3 regions of the Castellaniella sp. MT123 genome follow, and region 3 is predicted to be linked to each of the others. Evidence: predicted binding sites of a transcription regulator. Region 3 holds the regulator's gene; each other region holds the start of a gene.

The links. Region 3 encodes HrcA, which represses chaperone genes, less so after heat shock. Its sites were predicted from a motif close to TTAGCACTCNNNNNNNNNGAGTGCTAA; they were not measured.
Positions count from the first base shown of each region.
Region 1: a site for HrcA is predicted at 7,602-7,628, ahead of rpoH (RNA polymerase sigma factor RpoH). Genes of this name have one in related genera too.
Region 2: a site for HrcA is predicted at 7,711-7,737, ahead of ABCV34_RS10085 (co-chaperone GroES). Genes of this name have one in related genera too.

Region 1 is NZ_CP154879.1:2,801,374-2,811,785, reverse strand. Features, by position in the region: gene ABCV34_RS13245 (SURF1 family protein) at 1-357, shown strand, start outside; gene ABCV34_RS13240 (hypothetical protein) at 354-965, shown strand; gene ABCV34_RS13235 (COX15/CtaA family protein) at 975-2,078, shown strand; gene cyoE (heme o synthase) at 2,088-3,008, shown strand; gene ABCV34_RS13225 (SCO family protein) at 3,011-3,625, shown strand; gene ABCV34_RS13220 (cation:proton antiporter) at 3,649-6,279, opposite strand; gene rpoH (RNA polymerase sigma factor RpoH) at 6,659-7,567, opposite strand; gene ABCV34_RS13210 (endonuclease/exonuclease/phosphatase family protein) at 7,690-8,544, opposite strand; gene aspS (aspartate--tRNA ligase) at 8,560-10,350, opposite strand; gene ABCV34_RS13200 (DUF502 domain-containing protein) at 10,347-10,412, opposite strand, start outside.
Region 2 is NZ_CP154879.1:2,152,929-2,163,340, forward strand. Features, by position in the region: gene ABCV34_RS10055 (carotenoid oxygenase family protein) at 1-1,272, opposite strand, end outside; gene ABCV34_RS10060 (dihydrofolate reductase family protein) at 1,655-2,302, opposite strand; gene ABCV34_RS10065 (dihydrofolate reductase family protein) at 2,536-3,204, opposite strand; gene ABCV34_RS10070 (hypothetical protein) at 3,843-4,496, opposite strand; gene ABCV34_RS10075 (hypothetical protein) at 5,048-5,971, shown strand; gene ABCV34_RS10080 (hypothetical protein) at 6,134-7,003, shown strand; gene ABCV34_RS10085 (co-chaperone GroES) at 7,788-8,075, shown strand; gene groL (chaperonin GroEL) at 8,110-9,756, shown strand; gene ABCV34_RS10095 (diacylglycerol kinase) at 9,921-10,310, shown strand; gene pyrF (orotidine-5'-phosphate decarboxylase) at 10,372-10,412, shown strand, end outside.
Region 3 is NZ_CP154879.1:1,598,223-1,608,634, reverse strand. Features, by position in the region: gene dapB (4-hydroxy-tetrahydrodipicolinate reductase) at 1-80, opposite strand, end outside; gene ABCV34_RS07480 (outer membrane protein assembly factor BamE) at 83-592, opposite strand; gene fur (ferric iron uptake transcriptional regulator) at 788-1,216, shown strand; gene recN (DNA repair protein RecN) at 1,235-2,884, opposite strand; gene ABCV34_RS07465 (NAD kinase) at 2,891-3,802, opposite strand; gene hrcA (heat-inducible transcriptional repressor HrcA) at 3,922-4,935, shown strand; gene hemH (ferrochelatase) at 4,947-5,993, shown strand; gene grpE (nucleotide exchange factor GrpE) at 6,082-6,666, shown strand; gene dnaK (molecular chaperone DnaK) at 6,811-8,733, shown strand; gene dnaJ (molecular chaperone DnaJ) at 8,880-10,010, shown strand; gene ABCV34_RS07435 (pitrilysin family protein) at 10,077-10,412, opposite strand, start outside.

The DNA of each region.
Region 1 (10,412 bases), 1.2 Mb from region 3:
CAGGTGCCGCGCCTGTTCGACCTGGGCATCCTGACCGGCCATCCCGATACCGCGCTGCCGCACCCCTTCCCCGCGACGGATGGCCAGCCGCCCCGGGTGCAGAATCTGGCGCTGGATACGCTGGCCGCCGCCAGCGGACTGAAACTGCTGCCAGTGATCCTGGAACAGTCGCCCACCCATGACGCCGGCCTGGTCCAGGACTGGCCCGGGCCGTCCCTGAATGCCGGCCAGAACTACAACTACGCCGCGCAATGGTTCAGCTTTGCCACCATCGCCCTGGGCGCCGCCATGGTCACGCTCTGGCGGATCCGGCGGCGCCCCCACCTTCCCCTGAACCCGGACGCACCCAAGCCATGACGACAGCCGCCGCCCGCCCCCGTTCCCTGATGCCAGTCATCGCCATTTTCCTGATCTGCCTGGCGCCGGTGGTGTTCGCACTCCTGGCGTACTACGTGCCGGCCCTGGGCCTGCGATCGGCGGTCCGGACGAACTACGGACAGTTGGTCGAGCCCCAACGGCCGATCCCGGACAATCTGACAGTCAAGGATGCCAACGGCCACCCCTACGACCTGAACCAGCTGAAGGGCCAATGGCTGCTGATCAGCGCCGGTCCGGGCGCCTGCCCGGAATCCTGCGTGCGCGGGCTGTTCGTGCTGCGCAATTCCCATGCCAGCCAGGGCAAGAACGTCAACCGTCTGGAACGCGTCTGGTTCGTCACCGACGATGCGCCCATCGCCCCGGTGGTGGACGAGGCCTACCGGGGCACGCATGTGCTTCGGGTCGATCCGGCCGCCCTGGCGGCCTGGCTGGCGCCCAACGCCGCGCAGCCCAGCGCATTCCTGACGCAGGGCCTGTGGATCGTCGATCCGCTGGGCCACCTGATGATGCAATTTCCCGACGCCCAGCAGCCCGAAGCCGTCCGCGACGACATCCGGACCTTGCTGAAAAATTCCCGGATCGGATAGGAATCCCCCATGAGCGCGCACCCGCAGGGCCCGCCCCGACGACACAGAACGTATCGTCGCCTGGTCTTCCTGGCGTGGTTCCTGACGCTGGATCTGATCATGTTCGGCGCCTTCGTGCGCCTGACCGATTCGGGCCTGGGCTGCCCGGACTGGCCGGGTTGCTATGGGCATTTCAGCCCGCTGGGCGCGCACGAATCGATCCGCCATGCCCTGGAATCCATGCCCTACGGCCCGGTCAGCGCCTTCCAGGCCTGGGTCGAGATGATCCACCGCTACGCGGGAGCGGCACTGGGGTTGCTCATCATCGGCTTCACCGTGCTCGCGTGGCGGCTGCGCCGCGCGCTGGCGTACGGCCCGGCGCTGGCCACCGGCATCCTGGCCCTGGTCTGCCTGCAGGGCGCCTTCGGCGCCTGGACAGTCACCCATCGCCTGATGCCACTGGTCGTCACCACCCACCTGGTCCTGGGCATGAGTCTGCTCGCCCTGATGACCTGGCTGGCGGCCCGCGAAAAACCCCACGATCCCGTACCGGCGGCGGTGGCTCGCGGCCGCCCCTGGATGATCCTGGCGCTGGCCGTACTGCTGCTGCAGCTGGCCCTGGGCGGCTGGGTCAGCACCAACTACGCGGCGCTGGCCTGCATGGACTTTCCCACCTGCCACGGCGCCTGGCTGCCGGCGATGGATTTCCAGGAGGGTTTCGCCCTGCTGCGCGGCCTGGGCAAACTGTCTTCGGGCGATCTCATTTCGCAGGATGCTCTGACCGCCATCCACTGGGCCCACCGGAATTTCGCCTTTGTCGTGCTGATCCTGCTGGGCGGTCTGGCCTGGCGCTGGCGGCGCACACCCGGCCTGCGCGGCCCCGCCCGCCTGCTGCTGGCGCTGCTGGCGCTTCAGCTGCTGACCGGCCTGACCACGATCTTCTTTCAGTGGCCGCTGCTGATCGCCGTCATGCACAACGGCGGGGCCGCCGGCCTGGTGCTGGTCAGCGTGACATTGCTCTGGCGCCTGTCCCGGGCGGGCAAGCCCGTCGGCATGCCTGTGGGATCCGCCGCGGGCCTATCCGCGTCGCAGCCAGGGAAACTCCCTAGCGGCAGACCCGCGCAAGCCACCTAGAATGATCCCATGACCACTGCCGCCGCCACCCATCACCCATCCCTGCTGCGCCAGTATCTGGTGCTCACCAAACCCCGCGTCACCCAGCTGGCGGTATTCTGCGCGGTCATCGGCATGTTCCTGGCGGTCCCCGGCCTGCCCGACCTGGGCCGGGCCCTGGCCGCCACGGCCGGCATCTGGCTGCTGGCGGCGGCGGCCTTTTCCGTCAACTGCCTGATCGAACGCGAAACAGACGCCCGCATGCGACGCACGGCGCAGCGCGGCACGGCATCGGGGCAGATCACCCCGCCCCAGGTGCTGTTGATGGCCGGGCTGCTGGGGGGTGCCGGCATGCTGATCCTGAATCTCTGGGTCAACGCCCTGACCATGTGGCTGACCTTCGCCTCCTTTGTGGGCTACGCCCTGATCTATACCGCGATCCTCAAACCCCTGACGCCGCAGAACATCGTCATCGGCGGGTTCTCGGGCGCCATGCCGCCCGCCCTGGGCTGGGCGGCGATGGCCGACGCGGTTCCGGCCGAAGCCTGGATCCTGGTGCTGATCATCTTCATCTGGACCCCGCCGCACTTCTGGGCGCTGGCGCTGTACCGCCATCACGACTACGAAGAATCCGGTCTGCCCATGCTGCCCGTCACCCATGGGCGTAATTTCACCCAGCTGCACATCCTGCTCTACAGCATTGTCCTCTTCGCCGCCTCGCTGCTGCCCTACGTGGTGCGCATGAGCGGCCCGGCCTACCTGGCGGCGGCCTGCATCCTCAGCGGGCGCTTTGTCTGGCAATCCCTTGCGCTATATCGAAACTATTCCGACGCGCGGTCGCGTAAACTATTCTGGTATTCGATCCTGTATCTGGCGCTGCTGTTCGCGGCGCTGCTGCTGGATCACTGGATCGGCCTGGCACTGGCCGGCTCCATGACCCCGATAGGTTGAGCATGCCCGTTTCATTTTCCGCCGTTCGCCGCGGCCTGCTGGTCGGCGCCGTCGCATCCATTTCCCTGACTCTGCTGGCTGGCTGTACCTCGAAGGCCGCGGAACCCCTGCCCTTCGAAGGCAACGACATCACCGGGACGCACCTGGGGCGCGACCTGGACATGACGGACACCAGCGGCAAACCCCGCACCCTGGCCGATTTCCACGGCAAGGTCCTGCTGGTTTTCTTCGGCTATACGCAATGCCCGGACGTCTGCCCCACCGCCATGGCACAGGCCGCTCAGGCCCTGCAATTGCTGGGCGCCAAGGCCAGTAACGTCCAGGTGATCATGATCTCGGTCGATCCGGCACGCGACACGCCAGCCATCCTGGGCGCCTACGTCCAGGCCTTCGACCCGTCCTTCGTCGGCCTGACCGGCACGCCCGAACAGCTGGACAAGACCGCGCGGTCCTTCAAGGCCTTCTATGCGAAGGAACCGGGCCCGACTCCGGACCAGTACGCCATGAATCACTCGGCCGCCTTCTATCTGATGGACCAGAAGGGAGAGGCACGGGCCTTGCTGGGGCCGTCGCTGACCCCCGAAGACATGGCGCACGACATCTCGCTATTGCTGTAGGCCATCCGCTGCCAGCCGGGCAGCTACGATGCAGCCCCGACCTGTTCGTCGGGATCCGGGCGGGGTCCCTCGGGATCCGCCTGGTCCGGCGCCGGCGATTGCACGACATCCCCAGGGGTGGCGTCCCGACCCAGTGGGGGCAACGGTTCGTACTGTCGCTGACCCGACTTGAACTGCTCCCAGACTTCCACCGCCCGTGCGCGCTGGCGCACGATCGCATCGATCTTGTCGCGCAGTTCGGGAAATTGCCGCTGCAGCCGCTTGAAATCCTTTTCCTGCAGCATCAGCAGGCGGCTGTAGCCCAGCGAACGCACCCGCGCCTCGAAGTCGCGGTCCATGGCCAGCGCCATTTCACCAAAGATCTGGCCACTGCCCAATTCGGCCGAAGTGCCATCGGGCAGATCCAGCACGACCGCCCCCGACGCGACGAAATACATGGCCCGGCTGCGCCCGTTGCGCATGGGAATATCCTGACCGGGCACTGCCAACCGGGGCTTGAGCACCCGGCAGATCGCCGCCATGGTGGCCTCGTCCAGCCCCTCGAACAGCGCGACGCGCTGCACCAGCGTGGCTGCGCTCATGGTGATATCCAGCCCGCTGTGTTTTTCCAGCGGCCCCCAACGCGTATCCACCTGCTGGATGAGATCGGAATAGGTTTCCCCGCTGATCAGGTTCTGCGCCAGCATGTCCCGGTAGCGCATGCGTTCCATGGAACGCGCCATGCGCGCCAGATAGGCCTCTTGCAGGTGATGCGCATAGCCGGGATACTGCAGCGTCATGGCCTGCAGGGCGCCTTCCAGCAGCGTCAGGCGGCGCTGATGCGCGGCAATGATGATGTCGGTGACCTCGGCACCCAGCAGCGGCTGCACATCCGTGCGTGCAAACTGGATCAGCCGGCGGGCCACGGCCCATTTGAACATCAGGTTGGTGAACCGCTGTGCCAGTTCGCGCGCCAGCCAGAACTGCCAGCCCGTCAGATGATGCAGGCGCAAGGCCAGCCGCAACCCGTGCGAATAGCGCAAATCCCCGTCGATGGCCGACTCGAAGCCGGCCAGACCGCCCGCGCGCACCGCGTCGCCTAGACGTTCGGAGCGGGCCAGCAGGGATTCCGCCGTGCGCCAGTCCACCATCTGCGCCTTGAGGGTCTCGAAGAACATTTCTTCCTCGCGCCCGGCCAGGATCCCCATGCCCACGGTGACCTTTTGATCCTGACTCAGCTGATGCACCTGCGCCGTGTCCATGCTGGTCTGGCTGGCATCGAATACGGCGCCCAAGCGGTCCAGTACTTCCTGGCCGATGTTTTCGTGGCGGGCGATCTCGTCGATCCGCAGGCGCAGGGCTTCCAGTTCGACGACCTGCGCCTGATCGCGCAGTGTGCGGTCCACGGGCGAGAGCTGATTCAATCCCAGGCGCGCGATCAGCGGCCGCAGGGTCAGGCCGTTGATGAACAGAGTCATCAGCACGAACCCGGTCGTCGCCACGGCGATGAACTGGCGCGCCTCGTGGGGAACCGCGGGCTGTTCCGTGACCGCCAGGGCCAGGGCCAGGGACACGGCGCCCCGCAAACCACCCAGCAGCATCACGGCTCGGTACGAGCGGCTGACCTGAGTGCTGAGCCGCAGCCGGCCAAGCAGCGGCAACAGGCCGTAGATGATGATCGCCCGGGCCGCCAGGGTGACGATGAAGACCACCAGGATGAGCAGGACTTCCATCCAGGTGATCTCGGCCATCATGCGCGGGATCAGCATGGCGGCAAACAGGAAGATCAGGGAATTGGCCCAGAATCCGAACTGCGCCCAGGCGCCTTCCAGTTGTTCGAACGTCGTGGGCGACATGCGGGTGCGGCCGTTGGAGCCCACCACCAGACCGGCGATCACGGTGGCCACCACCCCGGACACCCCCAGGTAGTGTTCGGCCGCGAAAAACGTCAGATAGGCCAGTGCCACGGTCAAAGTGACCTCGGCTGCCGGCCAGCCGCGCAGCCAGCGGAAAAGCGCGCTCGCCAGCCGCCCCATGGCCAGCCCCGCCAGCCCGCCGCCGATGAAACTGAACAGGAAGCTGCCGAGCACCTTGGTCACCGACGGGGTGCCACCGCTGAACAGCATGCTGAGCAGCACGGAATACAGCGCGATGGACGCCGCGTCATTGAACAACGACTCGCCTTCGACCAGCGTGGTCAGCCGCCGGGGCGCCCCAACCTCGCGGAAGATGCCAACCACAGCCACCGGATCCGTGGTGGCGACAATCGCCCCCAGCATCAGGCAGACGATCAACCCATAGGGGGAAATCGCCGCCAGCGAGAAACCGACCGCCACCGTGCAAACCACCACCGCCACGATGGCCATCACCAGGATCGGGCTGATGTCATCCAGCAGGCGCCGGATGTTCATCGCCAGCGCCGCCTCGAAGAGCAGCACCGGCAGGAACACGAACAGAAAGGTTTCGGACGAAATGTCGAAGTGCTGCAGGGAATCGAGAAAATCGGCCACGACCCCCGGCGCCCAGCCGTGGACGTGGATGATCACGCCCAGGACAAAGCCGACGATGGCCAGCAGCACGGAATACGGCAGGCGCAGCCGCCCTGCCAGCGGCGGCATGAAGGAAATCAGGGCCAGCAGCCCGGCCAGGCCAAAGACCAGGAAGCCTATTTTCATGATCGAAGCTAATCAGCAAAAAATGCGTCAGCCATTATGTTACAGGGCCGCCTGCCTTGTCTGAAAGCAGATATGAATGAGTCTTGCCGATGTCATCAGCACGCCGTCACCCTCGCAAACAATCCGGCTGTGACGCGGAAACGCGCCCAGTCCGGAGGCGCAAAAAAAAGGATGCCATGAAGGCATCCCGAGAACATCCGCTTCGATAGGGAGGGGAAGAGGAGAAGCTGAAGCGGACGACAGGACGACGCGGCCCAGGGGGCTGGACGTTCGCCCATGGAGAATTAGTCCGCCCGCCATCCGGAAAGTTCTGCCGCACACCCGACAAAAATGTAAAAAACAATTTCCTGACAAGGATTTACCCGGCAGCCGATACAGATCAGGCTGCCAGGAAATCGGCCTGGCGGTCGGCCAGCGCGGTTTTCAGTTTTTTCAGCGCGGCAGCCTCGATCTGGCGAACACGTTCGGCCGAAATACCGTATTCGGCGGCAAGTTCATGCAAGGTGGCGCCACCGTCGTCGGCCAGCCAGCGCGACTGCACGATGTGGCGGGAACGGTCATCCAGGGAATCCAGGGCATCGGCCAGCCCCTGGCTTTGCAGGGTATCCATGCCGCGACGCGCCAGGACCTGGCCCGGTTCCTGGCTATCGTCGGCCAGCCAGGCGATGGGCGCGAAACGGTCATCGTCGTCGGCGGCCGATGTCTCTAGTCCGCAATCCCCGCCTGACAGGCGAACTTCCATTTCGGCCACGTCTTCGGGGCGCACGTTAAGCTCGCGGGCGATCTCGGACACCTGGTCCGGGGCCAGCGTGTGACCGTCCGGGCGCATGCGCCGCAGATTGAAAAACAGTTTGCGCTGGGCCTTGGTCGTGGCGATTTTCACCAGCCGCCAGTTGCGCACCACGTATTCGTGGATTTCCGCCCGGATCCAGTGCACGGCAAAGGACACCAGCCGCACGCCCCGATCCGGGTCGAAACGGCGCACCGCCTTCATCAGACCGATGTTGCCTTCCTGGATCAGATCGGCGTGCGCCAGACCATAGCCCAGGTACTGGCGCGCCACCGAGACCACCAGGCGCAGATGGGACAGGATCAGATCCCGCGCGGCGTCCAGGTCGTTCTGGTCGCGCAGGCGGCGGCCCAGGTCGGATTCCTGGTCGGCCGTCAGAAGGGGCAGGCGATTGACCGCCCCGATGTAAGCGTCGATGGTGCCAAGCGCACCCGGGTTGGAAATGGCCTGCGCAAGCTGGGCCGGCGCCAACACCAGGGAAGACGAAGTGTGGCTCATGGTGGCAAAGTCCTTGGGTGGTTCGTGGATGATGTTAGCACTCTATGGGGCGGAGTGCTAATTTCCAGACAATGCAGTATTTGACCAGCGTCAAAGGCGAAAAGTTCCCCACCTGCCGATCATCAAGGCAGTTCGAGTTCAGCCACCAACGGCGCATGGTCGGACAATTTCTTCCAGGGGGCGCCATGCAGCACCCGTGCCCGGCGCACGGCAAACCCGCGCTGATAGATCCGGTCCAGGCGCAGCCACGGAAACATAGCCGGGAACGTGCGGGGCGGGGGCATCAGCCGCGCCGCCAGGCCACCGGCCGGCAGCGCCGGCAGCGGACGCAGGATCTGGCCCGGAAACCAGGGCATCCGCTGACGCAGCTGCGCCACCCGATGCCGCAGGCGATAGACCTCGTCCAGGCCCTGGGGCGCGGCGGCGAAGACTTCCACCAGCCCCAGCTGTTGGACGAACAGCGGCGCCAGGCGGTTGTTCCAGTCGTTGAAATCGCCCGCGATCAGCAGCGGTTCGGAATCCGGCACCAGCCGGCGGATACGATCCACCAGGGCATACACCTGACGGGAACGCCCCCCCGCCAGCAGCCCCAGGTGCACCACCAGGCAGTGCACATGCGCGTCCCCGACCTGCACGACCCCGTGCAGCAGGCCGCGCTGTTCCAGGCGATGATCGGAGATGTCCTGATTTTCGTAATACAGGATCGGATAGCGCGACAGCAGCGCATTACCGTGGTCGGTGGCCGCGCGCACCGCATTGCAGCCATAGGCTGCCTGCATGTGCAGGGCGGCCGCCAGAGATTCGTGCTGAGCATCCAGGCTGCTGTGCATCTGGTTGCGCCCCTGGACTTCCTGCAGGAACAGGAGATCGGGCCGCAGGCCATACAAGCCCAGCCGCAGATCGGCCAGCGATTCCCGCCCACCCGAAGCCGAGCGCCCCTTGTGGATGTTGTAGCTGACGATCCGCATGACTGGCATGGCAGCCCTCTGGTGTTATTTCGCCTCGGTCTGGCGCAGGCGGATATGCAGTTCGCGCAGCTGCTTTTCGTCCACCGGCGACGGCGCGTGCACCAGCAAATCCTGCGCACGCTGGGTTTTCGGGAAGGCGATCACGTCGCGAATGGATTCCGCGCCCGCCATCAGGGTCACCAGCCGGTCCAGACCGAATGCCAGGCCACCATGCGGCGGCGCGCCATATTGCAGCGCGTCCAGCAGGAAGCCGAATTTTTCGGCGGCTTCGTCCTCGTCGATTTTCAGGGCTTTGAAGACCTTGGTCTGCACATCGGCGCGGTGGATACGTTCCGAACCGCCGCCGATCTCCCAGCCGTTCATAACCATATCATAGGCCCGGGCCAGCGCGCTGCCGGGATCGGATTCCAGCAGATCTTCGTGGCCAGCCTTGGGGCAGGTGAAGGGGTGGTGCGCCGCCATGTAGCGGTCCTCGCCCTCGTCGTATTCGAACATCGGGAAATCGACCACCCACAGCGGCTGCCAGCCGGCCTCGAACAGGCCATTGTCGCGGCCGAATTCGCTGAGGCCGATTTTCACACGCAGCGCGCCGATGGCGTCATTGACGACCTTTGTGCGGTCGGCGCCAAAGAAGATCAGGTCGCCGTTGCACGCGCCAGTGCGTTCGATCAGGGCGCGCAGCGCATCGGCATGGATGTTCTTGACGATGGGCGACTGCAGGCCTTCGGGGATGGCGGCGGCGTCGTTGACCTTGATGTAGGCCAGGCCGCGCGCGCCGTAGATGCCCACGAACTGCGTGTAGGCGTCGATCTCGCTGCGCGGCATGCTGGCGCCGCCGGGCACGCGCAGGGCGACCACCCGGCAGGCCGGATCGTTGGCCGGGCCGGCGAAGACTTTGAAGTCCACCGCGCGCATCAGGTCGGCCACATCGGTGAATTCCAGTTTCACGCGCAGGTCGGGCTTGTCGGAACCATAGCGGCGCATGGCTTCGGCCCAGCTCATGACGGGGAATTCCGGCAGGGCCACGTCCAGCACCTGGCGATAGACCTCGCGCACCATGCCTTCGAAAATTTCGCGGATCTCGACTTCGTTCAGGAAGGAGGTCTCGCAATCGATCTGCGTGAATTCCGGCTGGCGGTCGGCGCGCAGGTCTTCGTCGCGAAAGCATTTCGTGATCTGATAGTAGCGATCGAACCCCGACACCATCAGCATCTGCTTGAACAACTGCGGCGACTGCGGCAAGGCGAAGAATTCACCCGGATTCACGCGGGACGGCACCAGGTAATCGCGCGCGCCCTCGGGCGTGCTGCGCGTCAGCATCGGCGTTTCGATGTCGATGAAACCCAGGGCATCCAGGTAATTGCGCGCCACCATCGACACCCGGTAGCGCATCATCAGGTTGCGCTGCATCTGCGGGCGGCGCAGGTCCAGCACGCGGTGCGTCAGGCGGGTGGTTTCGGACAGATTGTCGTCGTCGAGCTGGAACGGCGGCGTCAGGGACGCATTCAGGATCTCGATTTCGCGGCACAGGATCTCGATTTCGCCCGACGTCAGGTCGGGATTTCGCGTGCCTTCCGGGCGCCGCCGAACCAGACCGGTGATCCGCACACAATATTCGTTGCGGATGCGCTCGGCCGTGGCGAACGCCCCCTGATTGTCGGGATCCACCACCACCTGGGCCAGGCCCGCGCGGTCGCGCAGATCGATGAAGATCACACCGCCGTGGTCGCGGCGGCGATGGACCCAGCCGAACAGGGTGACGGTCTGGTCGAGGTGGGCTTTGGACACCTCGCCGGTATAGCAGGTACGGTTCAAGAATGGCTCCGAGAATGATGTGAAATCGATGGGGGCGGCACCACCACCCCCATGGAAATGAT
Region 2 (10,412 bases), 550 kb from region 3:
CTCGTCCCGCGCTGCCGGATCGGCGACGAATATCGGCTCGCCCAGATGGGTCCGGGGCCCCAGATCGATGACTTCGGCGCGGCCGCCGGCCATGTCGACGCGCGCCAGGCCGCTGTGGAATACCGACGGCCCGGGCGCGGTGGTGACGTAGGCATATCGGTGAGCGCGTGTGGCGGCGCACGGGTCGACGATGGGAAATTCGCAATTGCGCTCGCAGAGGATGTCCTCGGTGATCCGCCGACGCACCGGATCAATCACGTAGCGGCGCAGCAGGCCGGGATGGCGAGCCTCGCCTATGGCACCCGTCATGATTTGCCGAAATGCCGCCTGTTCGCCGATGAAATGGTCGGGCGCGTCGTAGCCGACGAAATCCGCCACGATCGCCCCGCCCTGCTCGTAGGCGTTCAGGCTGTGCCACATGAAGCTGGCGGGCGCCTCGAGGATGCTGACGGGGGCCTGCCCCGACCGGTCAATCACCAGCAGCAGGTTGCCGCGGGATGCATCCCAGTGGAGGCTTTCCGTGAAGCTGCGCAGGCCCGCGAGGTAACCCGGCAGGGACAACTCGATCGGATGCAGCAGGATCAGGACGTGGTGTTCAGTCAGGAACCAGTCGTGGATGTAGGAAGCGCGCGGCGAGACGATACGCTGGTGGCGTCTCAGTGTGCCGTCGGCCGCGTGTTCCACCAGATGGATGTGGTTGCGCAGGCCGTGCTGGAAGGCGATCAGCACCCAGTCGCCGGTATTCGGGTCAGTCTTGGTGTGAGCCTTGTAGTCCAGGGACACCCCGGCGGGCCCGAGCGCCTGTTCGCCGAGCGTCTGGAGCGTGCGCGGATCAAGCCCGTAGGGCTGGCCGACCTCGTCGAAGGCGTATAGGCGGTCGTTCTTGAGCAGCACGGTGACGCCCGCCTGCGAGCGGATGCGATTGCCCGCGTTGCGCCAGGGGCCGCCGGGTGCGCGCGTAGTCCAGGTCGGCCGGGTATAGTGGCCCACCTGTTGTTCCTCGAGGAATTTCGCGGTGCGCACGTAGCGGTTGCGATAACGCACACCATCCCCGTCGAAATCGAAGGCCTGGATCATGCCATCGCCATCAAGCAGGTGCCGCTTGCGCATGCCGCCCCGGTCAAAGCGCCCCGGACCGTTGCGGTAGAGTGTGCCGCGCAGGGCGGCAGGCAACCGGCCTGCCACGCGCGGACGATAATCATGCTCGATTTCGAGGGTGGCGGCCAGGCCCGAAAGCCATGGCTGTCCAGAAGGCGGGGCGGCTTGCGTCATCCGGGCTCCGGATAGGGGGCGGTCGCTGCATTGTCCTGTAGCCCCGGCGGAAAGTAAACCAAGGCGGGGCACCCGGCCAGCGCGCCGCTGTCAGAACTGTCGAACGCCACTGAGTTCTGAACTATCACTCTTTGGACATCAACACGTTACGAGAAATCCACTATTGAGTATTGAACAACCTGGTCGTTGAGTTCTGAACTTCCAGTACTATCCACCGTTTAGTTTTGAACTTCCCGGATTAATCCACATGAACGGCTGCTATCGGCAACCCATGGCTGCCGTTCGACGGGTATTTGTCATGCGTCTGCTTTGGGGTGCAGACGCACGTGGTCGCTCAGGTTACAAGGCGCTCGTGGCAAGCACAAATTACCGCCGTCGTTTCTTAGTTCTTCCTTAGCACGATGTGGGTTGCGGATTCGGTTGGCACGTGCTCGATGCAACGAAATCCTAGGCTTGGCAGGTCAAGTCCTGCGAACAAAGATTCACCCGATCCGAGCAATACCGGGGATATCGCCAGGTGCATCTCGTCGATCAAGCCAGCGCGCAAATACTCGCGAATAGTCGCCACGCCACCCCCTAGACGCACATCCCTGCCGTTTGCTTCTCGGCGGGCTTGAGCGTAAGCGGACTCAATGCCGTCGGTGACAAAATAAAAGGTAGTGCCACCTTTCATCTCCAGCGGCGCGCGGGGATGATGGGTTAACACGAACACGGGGACATGATACGGAGGCTCCTCTCCCCACCAGCCTTTCCACTCGTCGTCCAACCATGGTCCACGGATTGGGCCGAACATGTTCCGGCCCAGAATCCAGGCGCCGACGTTCACAAAGCCGCGGGCAGCAAAATCTTCGTCTGGACCAGCTACGCCTTTGCTTTCGTCTCCCATCATGCGTTGGAACGTGCGAGTGCCGAAGAACCATTGATGCAGCGTCTGCGCGCGCTCACCCATTGGATTTTCCAGGCTCTGGTTCATGCCTGCTCCAAAGCCATCGAGCGATATGGTGAAGCCTTTTACCTTTAGTTCGGACATCACATCTCCTTGTAGCCTGCGTCCAGATTCCTACTGGTCGCAGGCAGACTCCCTGTTTTGGCGCGAACCGGCGAACCCCGCTGTAAGACTCTCAATGCAAGGTAACCCGGGGCGATTCGGTCCCTGTAATGACCCAGTACTTCCTGCTCAGTTTATGCGGCTAAGGCAAATGCCCGGCTCACGGAAATGAAGATGGAGTGCGGATAGAGTCGAGGAATTCGTGGGGAACCGCCTCAGTCCGCCCCGCGTACCAGTTTCGCGCGCCTTTCCACTTCCTTCGCGCTCGGCTTGGTCTGCGCAAACGATCCGAGCGGGACGTCGCCGGCTGGCACATAGGTGCTCATCACAACGCCGGTAGTCGAGGTTTGCGAAGCGACAAGGCGCAGCGCAGCGGGCTTCGCGCCAGCTTCGAACAGCCGCTTACCGCACCCGAGCACGACGGGGAAGGTCCACACGTTGTACTCGTCGATCAGCGATGCGCCCTGCAACGTCTGGATCAGGTTGCCGCTGCCGATGATCTGCAGGTCTTGTCCTGGCTCTGCCTTGAGCGCCGCGACCGCCGAGATAACGTCGCCGCGCAGGAGCGTTGCGTTGTTCCAATACAGCTTCTCCAGCGTGCGCGAGGCGACGTACTTCCTGGTCGCATTGAAGGTCCGCGCAATCGGGTCGTCGACTGGCTGGTACGGCCAGTGCGCCTCGAAGATCTCATAGGTCCTGCGACCGAGTACGAGCTCACGGTCCTTAGCGTCGAAGCCGTTCATGGAGCGGCCCATGATCTCGTCCCAATAGCTGAACGTCCAGCCGCCGAAGACGAAACTGCCGGAGGGGTCTTCCTCTGGACCGCCCGGCGCCTGCATAACGCCGTCGAGCGAGACGAAGGTGGATGCGATGAGCTTTCTCATGGGGCGACTCCGTGGGTTGAGAGGATCGAGCACCCCACAATTCTACGCACTTGCTTCTGCCCCAGCGCGGTGCCCGAACTCCGCAAAACGGCCGTCGTTGGCTTGAGAATGCCAGTTGGGCGGATGTCCGATTCTGGCCGAAACCAGCCAGCATGGCTTGTCTGCCCCGAAAAGGGCATTCAAGCCCAGAAAACCACCAAAACAAGGTTTTCTTGAAGCCTACCTCAGTCCCATTTTTGACTGACAGCCCGCATCAGCACTTGCTTTAGGTGCTTTTCGGAGTTCCAAACTCAGTGTCGTTCGACACGACAGCTGTCGAAGTTCATTCATCTCTGAATAGTCCTAACAATAAAATCAATGGCTTACGGAAATCAGACCATCCACCTCTGAACTGCCGTGTCACTCAAGTCTGAATTTTGCGGGGGAAATTTCATTCAACTCTGAATTTTGTGAGCCGGCCCCTCCCCCCTTCATGGCCGTCCAGAAGCACCGCTGGCCCCGGAGAACAGCCGGAGGCGCGGCACCTTCACGGCCCTGGAGCCGTTGTCGATCACCACTGGACGCTGAGCCGATCAACATTGAATTAAACGGTGGGCGCAGGCTAACTGAGGGTTGTTCGCTCGAACGAGCGTTTAAATTTACTGCGACAGCCGCGCCGCCGCATCTTGATATTTTTTCCAGGGAACGCCGGTAGCCTCGCCAACTAACATCGCATAAGCCTGTCCCGCAGGTGCTCCTGAGAGCAATTCAGGTAGAGTATCCGCATCTACTTCTAAGGTTCGATTTGCCCACGTGGTCATTGCCTCAGGATATCTCGTTCCATACAGAACGCTTTCATTCAGTACTTCCCGGGCGATACGCTTTAACTCGGCGAATGCCTGCCTTGCCCCAACAAGACTCTCCTTCTGCTTCGCTGATACGACACGATCCCAGTCGAATCGCTCAGCAACTTCCGGCGGCATTTTTTGGACGGCTTGCTGATAGTTCCTGTAATTCTTCAGTACTGTCGCGGAAGGTAACAACTCAAGTACGTACTTGTCGAGGATCACAGTGGAATGACGAGCAGCTGCGACCGCTGCTTCGGCATCGAGTCGAGCTATCTGGGACTTTTGGGAAGAACTCGTCGAATCCATTGCAGCCAAGAATGCAAGAACTACAAGCACCGCTTGGCCGACATGATGTAGGCTGACTGCAAGAACAGTGGATAAATCATTTGGTGAAATTTTCTGCTCTTTGTACAGTGAGAGCATAACCACGAGAATTGACATAGCAGCGACAAGGTATGGAAGCATTCGATGAAGTCCGACGTGTTATAGGGTGATACTCATGTGCTTAGAAGGAGTGATGGCCGCGCGTTCAACCCTATGGATTCACGGGCTGTAGAATCAATCATTTGACCAAACTGACACACCGCAAAGCAGTCATTTGTCTACGACTGCTTCTAGCCGAAATCTGACGTTTGGCGGGGCACCGCTAGCCATCGGCGGTGCGCGGTACAGCTTCCCTTAGGAAAATTCCAAGTTAAACGAAATTCCCCATGGGGAAACCCAAGTTAGACATGAAAAGGCAGTACCAATCTTGATGACAAAAATCTGCTAAATCATTGATAACTCTGGGGAGCTAATTCCAGCCCGCTTGAACTTCGACAGTTACGGCATGGGCTACCTGCCTGGAAGCGTCCAGGGATAGCAGACAAGCTTAAACAACGTTTTGCGAAATGCAATAATAAACGGTACTCTCTGAGGGCGCATATGCAGCTCTTCGAGGAACCAGGAAAAGGCCGCAAAAGCAGACTTTCTATCCCCCAGTGCCCACATCCAACCTATCCCAGATCGGAACAACAATGCCTCAAACGCTATGCCCCTATGCGCAGGTGCCGCTTGAATCCGCTGAAACTAACGACGAACACATACTTCCAGTGGCCTTGGGAGCCCCAGCCAATTTTACGGTTCGTGCATTGACTGTCGAAAACGGCCGTATGAACGATTTGGTGGACGAGCCAACTGTCAACGATCCTCTGGTTCGATTTCTGGCTATGACGCAGGGAGTCATCTCCAGGTCGGGCAACGTCAAAGCGTCAGTCGCCGGCACAGTGACGGGTAGCGGCGAGGGTATTAAAGCCGTATTTTCTACGGATGGCATCGATCTGAAATTCCAGCAGCCAGTGGACACAGATAGTCAGGGCCGAGTAATTGGCGTGCGCGGCTTTGGTGATGTAGCTATGCAAATGGCCACCCAGATAGCAGCTAATTATGCAAAAAAAGGAATCCCAGTCGAACTTGGCATGCCCATAAGTACGCAAGGACCCAAGCTGCACATGCAACTGGCCGGAAATATGGCAATGATCCGCCGTCAACTGTTCAAAATTGCCTATCTCACGACCGTTAGGATTTTCGGGGATGAGGCAATCACTGGCCCAAGTGGAACACAACTTCGCGCTGCAATGATGGCCGAAGACGATGCGGCTCTCGCTCTGGTCAAGATTCAAGGCGCCGCGTTTAGACCTTTGCCGCCTGCGTTCGTTGCCCATTCGACTAAAACCTCCGAGCACGCAATAACCTGCGCTCATCTGAAGGGCCTCGGCATAGTCACCGCCATCGACTTGTTTGGTGTTTTCACGCTCTATGCGATCACGCCCGCTACTGGGATTTCTGCTGCAGAAGCCTTCGGGGAAGTCATCACCATCGATGCGTCCAGCTCGAAACTCACCAGCAAGCCATATTTAGAGGCAGTGGCAGACCTGGTCGGCGCCGCGTTTGGAAGCTAAGCGAAGGATAGGAGGCCTCTTGGATCGTCTACGAGCCAAGAGGCCTCCTATCCTCCCCACCGCGTGCCCAGCTCGTCGCATCGGTTAGCCAGCACGAGGGGCCAGCCTGTCCGGAACAATGATTAACTTAACTACCCAACCGCCTATACCGGCACGTAAACAATGACGATGCAGCAGAGTTTCTCCCGACGACACGGCCTCGACGTTGCCGTGGGCGCGCTCCAGTATGACTACCTGCCTCCCGCCTTTCGGATGGAATTGATGCGGCAAATTCAGCATCTAGCCGTGAACGATGGGGAAGAGGGGGCTTTCGTGCGTGAGTATGTGATCTATCGCGAGATCACCACGCATGTGAACCAAGCTCCGGCGATCATGTGCTTCGACGTGGATCAGATCTACGAGTTCTATCGGCACGAGCACCTTCAAGATTTCTTGCTTACGGCCGCGTGGCACGAGGTGATAAGCATCGTCGAGATTCTGGTGCGTAGGCTCGGGCGAAAGGCGATCAACGCAATGTTCGAGGCGCATCGGCTCGGCTATGTGGTACCCGACTTGCATGCGGTGGAGGAGCCGTATGTTGAGATCTACTACGAGGGTGTCGCACCCACAGTGGAAGCGACAGTCGCGGCGCTGGCGCCACACGCCGATATCGCGAAGGCACTGAACAGTGCGCGCGCGGATTTGGTCGACCCGAGCAGCGTCAATGCTGCGCGCGCTGCGGCGAGTGCCATTAATGCGCTGGAGGCTTTCGTGAAGCGATGGTTCGTAGCAAACAATCGGAAAGAGCCGGCGACACTACATGATGCGGTGAAAGAGCTGAAGGCCGGGCAACTGGCCGATGCGAATTTCATCAATGCGATGGAACAGTTTTACATCTGGCGCAACCGGACGTCTGGCGTCGGACATGGAGGCAGCACGCCCCCCACCGTTTCAGTCAGCGATGCGCTGTTGGTGCTTGACCAGGCGTGTTCGTTTATCAATTTCATGTTTCGTCTCGGGAAGCCGGCGCCGGCTTCCGCCAACAGGTCATGAGCGCGCAGGCCGTTGACGGATAACCTGTCGCGCGCTGGATCTACATGCGGCACACATTCAATGCGCAGATGAGTGCCGTCGCGAGGGGCCGCAAGCAAGCGACCGGAAATCCACCCGTACCCATGAAGGAGAAAAACATGGGTGTGGCACATCGGTGGGGCTCCCACGAACAACGCGAAAACGCAACTATCAGGTTGAAACCCTGCATTTGACGTTAGCGCGTTACATCCCAGAATCAGCCTGCAAGCCGCACCATCCTTGAGTCTAGCTGTGAGGGGCAGTTCAGACTTGAGTGAAATAAATTCAAAGTTGAGTGAAATTCGACAACAGCTGTTGTCGAAGTTCATTCATCTCTGAATAGTCCTAACAATAAAATCAATGGCTTACAGAAATCAGACCATCCACCTCTGAACTGCTGTGTTACTCAAGTCTGAATTTTGCGGGAGAAATTTCACTGAACTCTGAATTTTGTGAGCCGGCCCCTCCCCCGCCGTGACCGTCCAGGAGCACCGCTGACCCAGGAGAACAGCCGGAGGCGCGGCACCTTCACGGCCCTGGAGCCGTCAGCAGCATGGCTCTCCTGGGGCACAGTTCAGACTTGAGTGAAATAAATTCAAAGTTGAGTGAAATTCGACAGCTGTCAGAACATCACGCCAAATGTAACTTCCTTCGCGCTCCCCTTGAAAAGGGGGAAATCATCCCTATAATTAGCACTCGATGGGGTTGAGTGCTAACACCCGCCTTGCCCCCGCATTTCTCAATTTCTACGTACAGGAGTTCCTCCATGGCACTGCGTCCTTTGCACGATCGTGTGATCGTCAAGCGTCTGGACAACGAGCGCACCACCGCCTCGGGTATCGTCATCCCCGAAAGCGCCGCTGAAAAACCCGATCAGGGCGAAGTCCTGGCCGTCGGTCCCGGCAAGAAGACCGAGGACGGCAAGCTCATCGCTGTCGACGTCAAGGTCGGCGACAAGGTCCTGTTCGGCAAGTACGCCGGCCAGTCGGTCAAGGTCGATGGCGAAGAAGTGCTCGTCATCCGCGAAGAAGAAATCTTCGCCGTGATCCAGTAAGCCACCTCACCGTTCAACCCCAAGGAATTTCAACATGGCTGCAAAGCAAGTTTATTTCGGTGACGATGCGCGCACCCGCATCGTCCGTGGCGTCAACATCCTGGCCAATGCCGTCAAGACCACCATGGGCCCCAAGGGCCGCAACGTGGTGCTGGATCGCTCGTTCGGCGCCCCCACCGTGACCAAGGACGGCGTGTCCGTGGCCAAGGAAATCGAACTGAAGGACAAGTTCGAGAACATCGGCGCGCAACTGGTGAAGGAAGTCGCTTCCAAGACCTCCGACAACGCCGGTGACGGCACCACCACCGCCACCGTGCTGGCCCAGGCGATCGTCGAGGAAGGCCTGAAGTTCGTGGCCGCCGGCATCAGCCCCATGGACCTGAAGCGCGGCATCGACAAGGCCGTGGTTGCCGCCGTCGCGGAACTGCATGCCCTGTCCAAGCCCTGCACCACCAGCAAGGCCATTGCCCAGGTCGGTTCGATCTCGGCCAATAGCGACACCTCCGTCGGCGAAATCATCGCCAACGCGATGGACAAAGTCGGCAAGGAAGGCGTGATCACCGTCGAAGACGGGAAGTCGCTGGAAAACGAACTGGACGTCGTCGAAGGCATGCAATTCGACCGCGGCTACCTGTCGCCCTACTTCATCAACAACCCGGACAAGCAGGTCGCCGTCCTGGAAGACCCGTTCGTCCTGATTTTCGACAAGAAGATCAGCAACATCCGCGACCTGCTGCCGGTCCTGGAACAGGTTGCCAAGTCCAGCCGTCCGCTGCTGATCGTGGCTGAAGACGTCGAAGGCGAAGCCCTGGCCACCCTGGTCGTCAACAACATCCGCGGCATCCTGAAGACCACCGCCGTCAAGGCCCCGGGCTTTGGCGATCGTCGCAAGGCCATGCTGGAAGACATCGCCATCCTGACGGGCGGCACGGTGATCTCCGAAGAAACCGGCCTGTCGCTGGAAAAGGCGACCCTGGAACTGCTGGGCCAAGCCAAGCGCATCGAAGTGGCCAAGGAAAACACCACGATCATCGATGGTCACGGCGACGCCAAGAACATCGAAGCGCGCGTCAAGCAAATCCGCACGCAGATCGAGGAAGCCACGTCCGACTACGACCGTGAAAAGCTGCAGGAACGCGTGGCCAAGCTGGCTGGCGGTGTTGCCGTCATCCGCGTCGGTGCCGCGACCGAAATCGAAATGAAGGAAAAGAAGGCCCGCGTCGAAGACGCCCTGCACGCCACGCGCGCAGCCGTCGAGGAAGGCATCGTCCCCGGCGGCGGTGTCGCGCTGATCCGCGCCAAGGCCGCCGTGGCCAAGGTCAAGGGCGACAACGCCGACCAGAATGCCGGCATCAAGCTGGTTCTGCGCGCCATCGAATCGCCGCTGCGCACCATCGTCAGCAATGCCGGCGACGAAGCCAGCGTGATCGTCAATGCGGTTGAAAAGGGCGAAGGCAACTTCGGCTACAACGCCGCCACCGGCGAATACGGCGATCTGGTCGAGCAAGGCGTCATCGACCCGACCAAGGTCACCCGCACCGCGCTGCAGAACGCCGCTTCCGTGGCCAGCCTGCTGCTGACGACCGAAGCCGCCGTGGCCGAGATCGTCGAAGACAAGCCGGCCCCCGCCATGCCCGACATGGGCGGTATGGGTGGCATGGGCGGCATGGGCGGCTTCTAAGCTCCTGCCTTCCCGGTTCCCGGACGGGCGCTTCAGGCGCCGTCCGGGAACGGCCCCGATCCAGAACCCCGCTGTGGTCCGCCGCAGCGGGGTTTTTGCATCCTGGACATGCGCATCGCTCCGTCCACCCATTACAATGCCGGAATACACCGCCCCGGCGTTCCATGACCCAGCCTTCCCCCTACAAAAACACTGGCGGCCTGATCCGCATCATCCGCGCCTTCGGCTATTCGCTGCAGGGGCTGGGCGCCGCCTGGCGCCACGAGGTCGCCTTCCGCCAGGAAGTCCTGCTGACGATCATCCTGATCCCGCTGGGCCTATGGCTGGGCAATACGGCCGGCGAACGGCTGCTGCTGGCGAGCATGCCGGTCCTGGTGCTGATCGTCGAGCTGATCAATTCCGCCATCGAGGCGCTGGCCGATGCCATCAGCACCGACCATCACCCGATGCTGGGCCGGGCCAAGGACATCGGCAGCGCCGCCGTGCTGCTGGCCCTGCTGCTGGCGGGGGCCGCGTGGGCGACCGTGCTGGTGCCCCGCTGGTGGCCGGGCTGACGGCACGATCCGGCCAATCGCCTGCTCTACAATCCTGCCAGAACCTTTTCGCGACTGCCCCATGAACTTCACCGAAAAATTGAACTGCGCCTGGGCCAGCCA
Region 3 (10,412 bases):
GTCAGGTCGGCGGAATCCAGGACGGCCTGGATCAACATGCGCCCCATGCGGCCCGAGGCCCCGGCAATGGCGATACGCATGATCATTGGCCTTTGGTGGTGTTGGCGGGGGTTTCGGTGTGGATCGTGGCCTGCGGGGTCTGTGTCGAGATGCCCGCGTTGGGGGCGGCCGAATCGTTCAGCCCGGGCGAGGCGGCCCGCTGGGCAGCTTCGTCGGCCTGAGTCTTGTTGGCGGGGGCGACGGCTTCCTTGCCGCTGTCGGTCTTCTGGAAGGGCTGGCGATCGGGTTGTTCGTCACCCGACCAACGGACCAGTTTGTCGTCCTGGAACCAGACGGTGAATTTGCGCAGTTCGTCCTTGCCGTAGCCAGGCTGGTTGTAATACGGATAGTCCCAGCGTTCGGCGTGGAAGATATCCTCGAGCGTCGGCGTGCCGAGAATGAACCGCACCTGATCACGGGTCATGCCGACTTCGAGCTGCGTCACCTGCTCGGCCGTGATCCAGTTGCCTTGCTGGACGGTGGCCCGATAGGGGAACCCCCAGTTTGTCGAACCGCAGCCGGCCAGACCGATGGTCAGCAGACCAGCGGCCAGACAGAGGGTTGCCCTGCGGGAAAAATGACTAGCTCGGATGCGCACGAAAGCCCCCGTGATCGATGGCTGGCCGGCGGATTGCGGCCGCTAAAACCGCTATCATAAAGGGAATTCGGAATTGCGCATGCGCGGGGCTGGGATCGGGGCTTGTCCGCCCGGCTTGCTTTCCCCCGCCAGACCCAGGATACTTGAACCATGAATGATCAGCTCGAGCTTAAAAACATGGGTCTGAAGGCGACGTTTCCGCGCCTGAAGATCCTCGATATATTCCGTAAGGCGGAAACCCGCCATCACAGCGCCGAAGACGTCTATCGCGCCTTGATCGCGGAAGACGTCGACATCGGCCTGGCCACGGTCTATCGGGTCCTGACTCAGTTCGAGCAGGCCGGTATCCTGTTGCGCAGCCAGTTCGATGGCGGCAAGGCCGTCTTCGAATTGAACGACGGGGATCATCACGATCACTTGATCTGCACCAACTGCGGGCGTGTCGTCGAATTTTCCGATGCGGAAATCGAAAAGCGCCAGCACCGCATCGCCAAGGAAAACGGGTTTTCACTGGAAAGCCACCACATGATGCTCTACGGTGTCTGCCCAAAATGCCTGGAGTCCAAAAAGACCGGGTAAGGCGTGATCGGGCCGGCTTCAGCCGGCCGATAGCCGCAGCATTTCCCGGGCATGGTCCCGGGTCGCTTCCGTGATCTTCAGTCCGCCCAGCATGCGGGCGACTTCCTGGATCCGTGCATCGGCATCCAGCGGCCGAATGGATGAAGACGTCCGGTGGGCGTGCGTCGTCTTGCTGACCTGGAAATGGTGGACCGCGCAGGCCGCCACCTGGGGTAGATGGGTGACACACAGCACCTGATGGCGCAAGCCCAGTTCGTGCAGCAACCGGCCCACGACTTCCGCCACACCGCCACCGATGCCGGTGTCCACTTCGTCGAAAATCAGGGTGGGGACGCGGGCCGCCTGGCTGGCGATGACAGACAGTGCCAGGGAAATCCGTGCCAGCTCGCCGCCCGAGGCGACCCGCGACAGCGGCCTGGGTGCCACCCCGGCATGTCCGGCCACCGCGAATTCCACCGTTTCCAGGCCGTGAGCCGAGGGCTTGCTGGCCGGTAGTTCAACCCGAAACGACCCGCCTTCCATGGACAGCGTCTGCATGGCGGCGGTGACCTGCCCGGCCAGGCGCTGCGCGGTGGCCTGGCGTGCGGTGCTCAGTGCCTGCGCGATCGTCTGGTAGCGGACTTCGGCGGTGGCGCAGGCCTGGGCGAGCGCGTCCAGATCCTGGCCGGCGGCCGCCTGTCGCAGCCGGGTGAGCAGCGTGTCGCGCAGATCGGCCAGTTCTTCGGGCTCGACGTGAAAACGCCGGGCGGCGGCGAACATTTGGCTCATGCGGGCGTCGGCCTGCGCCAGCGCGTCCGGATCCAGTTCCAGGCGGTCCGCGTAGGCGTTCAGGCCATGGACGGTTTCCGCGCACAGGATGCGGGCCGATTCCAGGGTCTGGCAGTGTTCTTCCAGGCGGGGATCGTGACGCACCAGGGACTGCAGCGTCTGCAGGGCGGCTTGCAGGGCCTGCGCCACCGATCCGGATTCGCCGTCCAGGGCTTCTATCGCCTGACCCGCGCCGGCCAGCAAGGCCTGGGCATGCGCCAGGCGGGACTGCCGCGCGCATAAGTCCGGCCATTCGCCGGGTTGCGGCGCCAGATCTTCCAGAAACGCGGCGTCCTGCCGCAGCTGTTCGAGCGCGGCGGCCTGGCCCGCGGCGTCGTTTCGGGCTGCATCCAGGGCGGACTGGGCGGCGCGCCAGGTGGTCCAGGCGTCCGACAGGGCGCGTGCCTGATCGGCGTGGCCCCCCTGGGTATCCAGAATGTCGCGCTGGCTGGCCGCCTGCAGCAGGCTCTGGTGGGCATGCTGGCCATGAATGTCCACCAGCAGGGCGCCCAAGTCGCGCAGCTGGTTCAGCGTGGTGGGCAGGCCATTGATATAGGCCTTGCTGCGCCCCTGGGTATCGATCACGCGGCGCAGGATCAGCTCGGGACCTTCGATGGCCTGTTCGTTCAGCCAGTCGGATGCGGCGGGCGGCGCGTCGAAGACCGCGCTGATGTCGGCGCGGCTGGCGCCTTCGCGCACCAGGGTGGCATCGCCCCGGCCGCCCAGGGCGAGCGACAGGGCATCGATCAGGATTGATTTCCCGGCGCCGGTTTCACCCGAAAACACGGTGAAGCCGGCTTCGAAGGCGATCTCGGCGCGATCGACGATGACGAAATCGAGAATGTGCAGAGCGCGCAGCATAGGGCCTTAGCGGGGGCTGTCGTCGGGGTCGTCCCAGGGATGCAGCATCCGGTTCCAGTTCAGTTTGCTGCGCAGGGTGGAAAAATAGCTGTAGCCCTGCGGGTGCAGGAAGCGTACCCGGTGCGGGCTGCGCCGCACATCGATGCGGTCGCCTTCCTGGCAGTTGGACAGGGTCTGCATGTCGAAGTGCACGCTGGCGCCCGTTTCCACCCGGCCGAGCGCACGGATGGTGATGTTCAACAGCGAGTCTTCCGGCAGGGTGATGGGCCGGTTCGACAGGGTCTGGGGCGCGACGGGCACCAGCACCAGCGCATTGACCTGAGGGTGCAGGATGGGCCCCCCAGCCGACAGGGCATAGGCCGTCGAGCCCGTGGGGGTGGCGATGATCAGGCCGTCGGCGCGCTGGCTGTGCATGAAGACGCCATTGCACTCGACCCGTAGTTCGATCATGCCGCCGCGCCCGGCGCGGTTGATGATGACGTCGTTCAGGGCTAGCCCCGCGACCATTTCCTGGTCGCCGCGCATGACGCGGCCTTCGAGCAGCGTGCGTTCGTCCTGCACATAGGCGCCATTCAGGATGCCGGTGATGGCCTCGTCGGCGTTGCCCAACGGGATGTCGGTGATGAAGCCCAGGCGGCCGTGGTTGATGCCGATCAGGGGGACGTCGAAGGTCGCCAGCTGCCGGGCTGCCGCCAGCATGGTACCGTCGCCGCCCATGATGATGACCAGATCGGCGCGTGTCCCGATGTCTGCGTAGGAAGCCAGCTGGAAATCGTGCACGCCGCTGTTGCGGCCCGTCTCGGCTTCGACCAGGACGGCGCAGCCCGCCGCCTGCAGGACCGATCCCAGGCGCCGCAGGGGCGCATCCAGGCCGCTGTCCTGGTAGCGGCCGACCAGGGCCACGGTGTTGAAGTGCATGGAACCCAGTGCCTCGCGCAATTAATGGAATAATAAGGAGTACCCGATTATAGGGGGATGAAAGCACACCCGCCGGTGCCGGTGTGTCGTGGTTGTCCCGGACGATGGATGAACTGGACATGGATGATCGAGCCAAAGCATTGCTGAAAACGCTGGTGGAACGCTACATCGCGGACGGCCAGCCCGTAGGGTCGCGTACCTTGTCCAAGGTCTTCGACCTGTCGCCGGCAACGATCCGCAACGTCATGGCCGACCTGGAAGACCTGGGCCTGATTCACAGCCCGCATACGTCGGCGGGGCGCATCCCCACGCCGCGTGGTTACCGCATGTTCGTCGATAGCCTGCTGACCGTGCGGCCCTACGAACTCAGCCCCAACCTGCAGATCGCCGACTGCCTGCCGGCGGCCGAGCCGGGGCGGGCCGTGATGGCGGCGGCCTCGCTGCTGTCGAACCTGTCGCAGTTCGCCGGCGTGGTGCTCACGCCCAAGCGCACGCAGGTGTTTCGCCACATCGAATTCATCCGTCTGTCGGACAAGCGCGTGCTGCTGATCATCGTCACGCCCAACGGGGATGTGCAGAACCGCATCCTGTTCGTGCCACGTGAATACACCGAAATCGAACTCCTGGAAGCCTCGAATTTTTTCAACCGGCATTTCTCCGGCAAGTCCTTCCACGAGGTCCGTCTGTCGCTGGCGGACGAACTGGCCTCCCTGAAATCCGACATCACCCGGCTGATGCAGCAGGCGGTCGACGCCGGCATCGGGTCGCCGGACACGGTGGACGAGTCGGTCGTGATCTCGGGCGAGGGCAAGCTGCTGGAAGTCTCCGAAATGACGGCCGACATGGACCGCTTGCGCCGGCTGTTCGCCTTGTTCGAACAGAAGACCGATCTGCTGCACCTGCTGGACGTGTCCAGCCACGCGCAGGGCGTGCAGATCTACATCGGCGGCGATTCGCGCCTGGTGCCGCTGGAAGACGTGTCGGTAATCACGGCGCCTTATGGCGTCGACGGGCAGGTCATCGGCACGCTGGGTGTGATCGGTCCCAGCCGCATGGCCTACGAGCGGGTCATCCCCATCGTGGACATCACGGCGCGGATGTTGTCCAATGCGCTCGGCCAAGCAGCATTGTGATATTTGATTTCATGACACGTTTCATTTCCGACACACCGGATCCGCGCGCTCTGGATCCCGACGCCGCCGGGCCGGATCGCGGGCCGTTGGGCGTGCTGCTGGTCAACCTGGGTACGCCGGACGCCCCCACCCCGGCGGCTGTGCGCCGCTACCTGGCGGAATTCCTGTCCGATCCGCGCGTGGTAGAGCTGCCCTCCTGGTTGTGGCAGATCATTTTGCGCCTGTTCGTGCTCACCCGCAGACCGGCGGTGATCGCGCCGAAATACGCCGAAATCTGGCTGGAACGCGGCTCACCGCTGCTGGTGCATGGGCAGGACCTGGCCGAGGGCGTCGCGCAGACCTTGCGGGACCAGGGCTTGGACGTCCGGGTCGAACTGGCGATGCGCTACGGCCAGCCCGCCATCGCCGGCCGGCTGGATGCCCTGATGGCCGCCGGCTGCGGCCGCATCCTGGTGGCGCCCCTGTATCCGCAGTATGCCGCCAGCACCACGGCCACCGCCGTGGATGCGGTCAACGCCCATCTGGCGCATCTGCGCCATCAACCGACCCTGCGGGTTCTGGACCGCTTCCCTCAGGATTCCGCCTACATCGAGGCCTTGCATCAGTCCATCCGGACGCATTGGGAACAGGTTGGGCCCGCGGACCGCCTGCTGCTCAGTTTCCATGGCCTGCCGCAGTCCTGTGTGCAGCGCGGAGACCCGTATTTTCGCGACTGCATGCGGACGGCGGCCGCGCTGCGCACACGGTTGGGTGCTGACGGCCAGCGTCTGTACGTCAGTTTTCAGAGCCGCTTCGGTGCCGCGCCCTGGTTGCAGCCATATACGCAGGCAACGCTCGAAGCCTGGGGGCGCGAAGGCGTGGCCCGTGTCGACGTGCTCTGCCCCGGGTTTCTGGCGGACTGCCTAGAAACCCTGGAAGAGATCAATCTGGGCTGCCGCAGGGCTTTTCTGGCGGCGGGCGGGCGCGAATTCCACTACATCCCCTGTCTGAACGCGGATCCCGGTTGGGTGCGGGGATTCGCCGGCCTGATCGCCCGCAATCTGGCCGGGTGGACGTAGTCAGCCCTCGGATCGGGGTCTTGAAATCACCGTTTCACCCCCCCATATGACAAAACATTCGCATTCATCTGTTTTTGGAGAATTCACCATGTCGGCACCCCAGGAAGACTTGGACCCTAAAGCCGCGCCCGGCGCCGCGCCTCGGGGTTCGGCCGAAACCCCTGATGCCCCCGGCGCTGCATCCGCCGAGTCCGCGGCTGCTCAATCCGGCGAGGACCTCGCCGCGCTGCTGGCCGAGGCTCAGGCCAAGATCACCGAATATCACGACCAATTGCTGCGCGCCCACGCCGAAGTCGAAAACGTACGCCGCCGCGCCCAGGAAGACGTGGCCAAGGCCCGCAAGTTCGGCACCGAATCCTTCGCCGAAAGCCTGATTCCCGTGTGTGACAGCCTGGAAGCGGCGCTGGCTCAGGAAGGCCAGACGGCGGACGACTGGAAGCACGGCGTCGAAGCCACGTTGCGCCAGCTCAACACGGCGTTCGAACGAAACCAGATGCGGGAAATCGCACCACAGCCGGGCGAGACTTTCGATCCGCATCGTCATCAGGCAATTTCGACGGTACCTTCGGAACATGCCCAGGGCTTGGTTGCCCAGACCCTGCAAAAAGGCTATCTGATCGCGGACCGCGTGCTGCGTCCGGCGCTGGTGATGGTATCGGCCGGGCAGGGCTGAGTCCTCAGACGCCGCATGGCGCGGCCCGGTCGGCAGGCATCCGGAAAATTTCCGGCCTTGTCTTGAAATCGGGTCCGCCAGCCCCACATCAGAAACATTGGCGGGTCAGTCCCGCACCTCCCTCAAATATCGACAGGATCAAACATGAGCAAGATCATCGGGATCGACCTGGGTACGACCAACAGCTGTGTGGCTGTGCTGGACGGCGCCAAGGTCCAGATCATTGAAAACTCCGAAGGCGCCCGCACCACGCCGTCCATCGTGGCCTACATGCAGGACGGCGAGGTCCTGGTCGGCGCGCCGGCCAAACGCCAGGCGGTGACCAACCCCAAGAACACCATCTACGCCGTCAAGCGTCTGATCGGTCGCAAGTTCGACGAAAAGGCCGTGCAAAAGGACATCAATCTGATGCCCTACAAGATCCTCAAGGCCGACAACGGTGACGCCTGGGTCGAGGCGCAGGACAAGAATCTCGCCCCGCCGCAGGTGTCGGCCGACATCCTGCGCAAGATGAAAAAGACCGCCGAAGACTACCTGGGCGAGGAAGTCACCGAAGCCGTGATCACGGTGCCGGCCTACTTCAACGACAGCCAACGCCAAGCCACCAAGGACGCCGGCCGCATCGCGGGTCTGGAAGTCAAACGCATCATCAACGAACCGACCGCGGCCGCCCTGGCCTTCGGCCTGGACAAGTCCGAGCGCGGCGACCGCAAGATCGTGGTGTATGACCTGGGTGGCGGCACGTTCGACGTGTCCATCATCGAAATCGCCGACGTGGACGGTGAAAAGCAGTTCGAAGTCCTGTCCACCAACGGTGACACCTTCCTGGGCGGCGAAGACTTCGATCTGCGCATCATCAATTACATCATCGACGAATTCAAGAAGGAATCCGGCGTCGACCTGTCCAAGGACGTGCTGGCCATGCAGCGCCTGAAGGAAGCCGCCGAGAAGGCCAAGATCGAACTCTCCTCGACGCAGCAGACCGAAATCAACCTGCCGTACATCACGGCGGATCAGTCCGGTCCGAAGCACCTGAATCTGAAGATCACCCGCTCGAAGCTCGAGGCGCTGGTCGAAGACCTGATCGAACGCACGATCGAGCCCTGCCGCACCGCCATCAAGGACGCCGGCATCAAGGTCTCCGAGATCGACGACGTGATCCTGGTCGGCGGCATGACCCGTATGCCCAAGGTCCAGGAGAAGGTCAAGGAATTCTTCGGCCGTGATCCGCGCAAGGACGTGAACCCCGACGAGGCCGTGGCCGCCGGTGCCGCGATCCAGGGTTCCGTGCTGTCGGGCGACCGCAAGGACGTGCTGTTGCTGGACGTGACCCCGCTGTCCCTGGGCATCGAAACCATGGGCGGCGTGATGACCAAGATGATCAAGAAGAACACCACGATTCCGACGCGTTTCTCGCAGGTGTTCTCGACGGCCGATGACAATCAGCCGGCCGTGACGATCAAGGTCTTCCAGGGCGAGCGCGAAGTGGCCGCCGGCAACAAGGGGCTGGGCGAATTCAACCTGGAAGGTATCCCGCCCGCGCCGCGCGGCCTGCCGCAGATCGAGGTCACGTTCGACATCGACGCCAACGGCATCCTGCATGTGTCGGCCAAGGACAAGGGCACCGGCAAGGAAAACAAGATCACGATCAAGGCCAGCTCCGGGCTGACCGAGGACGAGATCGAGCGCATGGTGAAGGACGCCGAGGCCAATGCCGAGGAAGATCACCGCGTTGCCGAACTGGCACAATCGCGCAACCAGGCCGACGGTCTGGTCCATGCCACGCGCAAGTCCCTGACGGAATACGGCGACAAGCTCGAGGCGGCCGAAAAGGACGCCATCGAGTCGGCGATCAAGGACCTGGAAGAAGCCGTCAAGGGCGACGACAAGGCCGCCATCGACGCCAAGGTCGAAGCCCTGTCCACGGCATCGCAGAAGTTGGGCGAAAAGATGTATGCCGACATGCAGGCCAAGGCAGCTGCCGAAGGCGCCGCTGCGGCGGATGGCGCGAAGCCGGCCGACGACAATGTCGTCGATGCCGACTTCAAGGAAGTGAAGCGCGACTGATCGTGGATCCGCCTGTGTCCGGACTGGTCTCGTGCCGGTCCGGATCATGGCGGTTCACCCGCATGCAGATGCCCGGCCCTGGCGTTTTCGCCGGTCCGGGCTTGTGTCCTTCAATGAGCAGCGCATAGCGCAGGCAATCGACATCTATGGCAAAACGAGATTTTTACGAAATCCTGGGGGTCGCCAAGAACGCCTCGGATGACGACATCCGCAAGGCCTACCGCAAGCTGGCCATGAAATACCATCCGGACCGCAACCCGGACAGCAAGGAAGCGGAGGACAAGTTCAAAGAGGCGAAGGAAGCCTACGAGATGCTGTCCGACGCCGAAAAGCGCGCGGCCTATGACCGGTTCGGTCATGCGGGCGTGGATCCCAATGCAGCGGCCGGTGCCGGCATGGGCGGGGCGGGCGGTTTTGCTGATGCCTTTGGCGACATCTTTGGCGAGATCTTCGGTGGCGCGGGTGGCCGTCGGGGCGGTGGCGGGCCGCAGGTCTATCGCGGCGCCGATCTGAAGTACAACCTGGAAATCAGCCTGGAGCAGGCGGCCAGCGGCTTCGATACGGAAATCCGTATCCCCAGTTGGGAAACCTGCGACACCTGTCATGGTTCCGGGGCCAAGCCGGGCACCACTCCACATACCTGCCACACTTGCGGCGGCAGCGGCGCGGTGCGCATGCAGCAGGGCTTTTTCAGCGTGCAGCAGACCTGCCCGACCTGTCACGGCAGCGGCAAGGAAATTCCCAACCCTTGCGCGGAATGCGACGGGGTGGGCCGCATCCGCAAGAACAAGACCCTGCAGGTCAAGATCCCGGCGGGGATCGACGACGGCATGCGCATCCGGTCGTCCGGCAACGGTGAACCTGGCGTCAACGGTGGGCCTCCGGGCGACCTGTTCGTCGAAATCCGCATCAAGCCGCATGGCATCTTCCAGCGCGACGGCGAGGATCTGCACTGCGAACTGACCATCCCCTTCACCAAGGCGGCATTGGGCGGCACCCTGGAAGTGCCTACGCTCTCAGGGCGCGGCGAGATCACCATCCCCGAAGGCACCCAGACGGGCAAGACCTTCCGCCTGCGTGGCAAGGGCATCAAGGGGATCCGGTCCAGCTATCCCGGCGACCTGTACTGTCACGTCGCCGTGGAAACGCCGGTGCGTCTGAATGACGAACAGAAAGCCCTGCTGCGTCAGTTCGAGACATCCTTGACCAGCGGCGGCGACCGCCATTCGCCCAAAAGCGAGTCCTGGACGGACAAGGTGAAGAGCTTCTTTTCCTGAATCGTTCGCTGAACGGCTTTCTTGGAAGCCCCGCCTCCGGATGACCCGGTGGCGGGGCTTTTCCGTCTAATGTTTCGGATGCGAATCGGCCGCCACCGCGATGCTCAGGTCGTCGGGCTTGAGCAAGGTCCGCATGGCATCGTTCACCTGATCCGCCTTCAGTGCCTTCAGCTGGTCGATGATGTGCTGCTGCCAGGCGAAGCTACGCCCGGTTTCCAGGTAATCCAGCCAGCGGTCGGCCAGCCAGGTGTCGCTGGACCGGCCCAACTGCAGGTAATTCACCAGGGACGTCACGCCCTGATCGACATCCTGCTGTGTGAAGCCGGATTTCAGCGTGGCATCGAGGGTGGCGCGCATCGCCTGTTGCAGCGTCTGGGCGTTCTGCGATGCCATGGTGGCAAA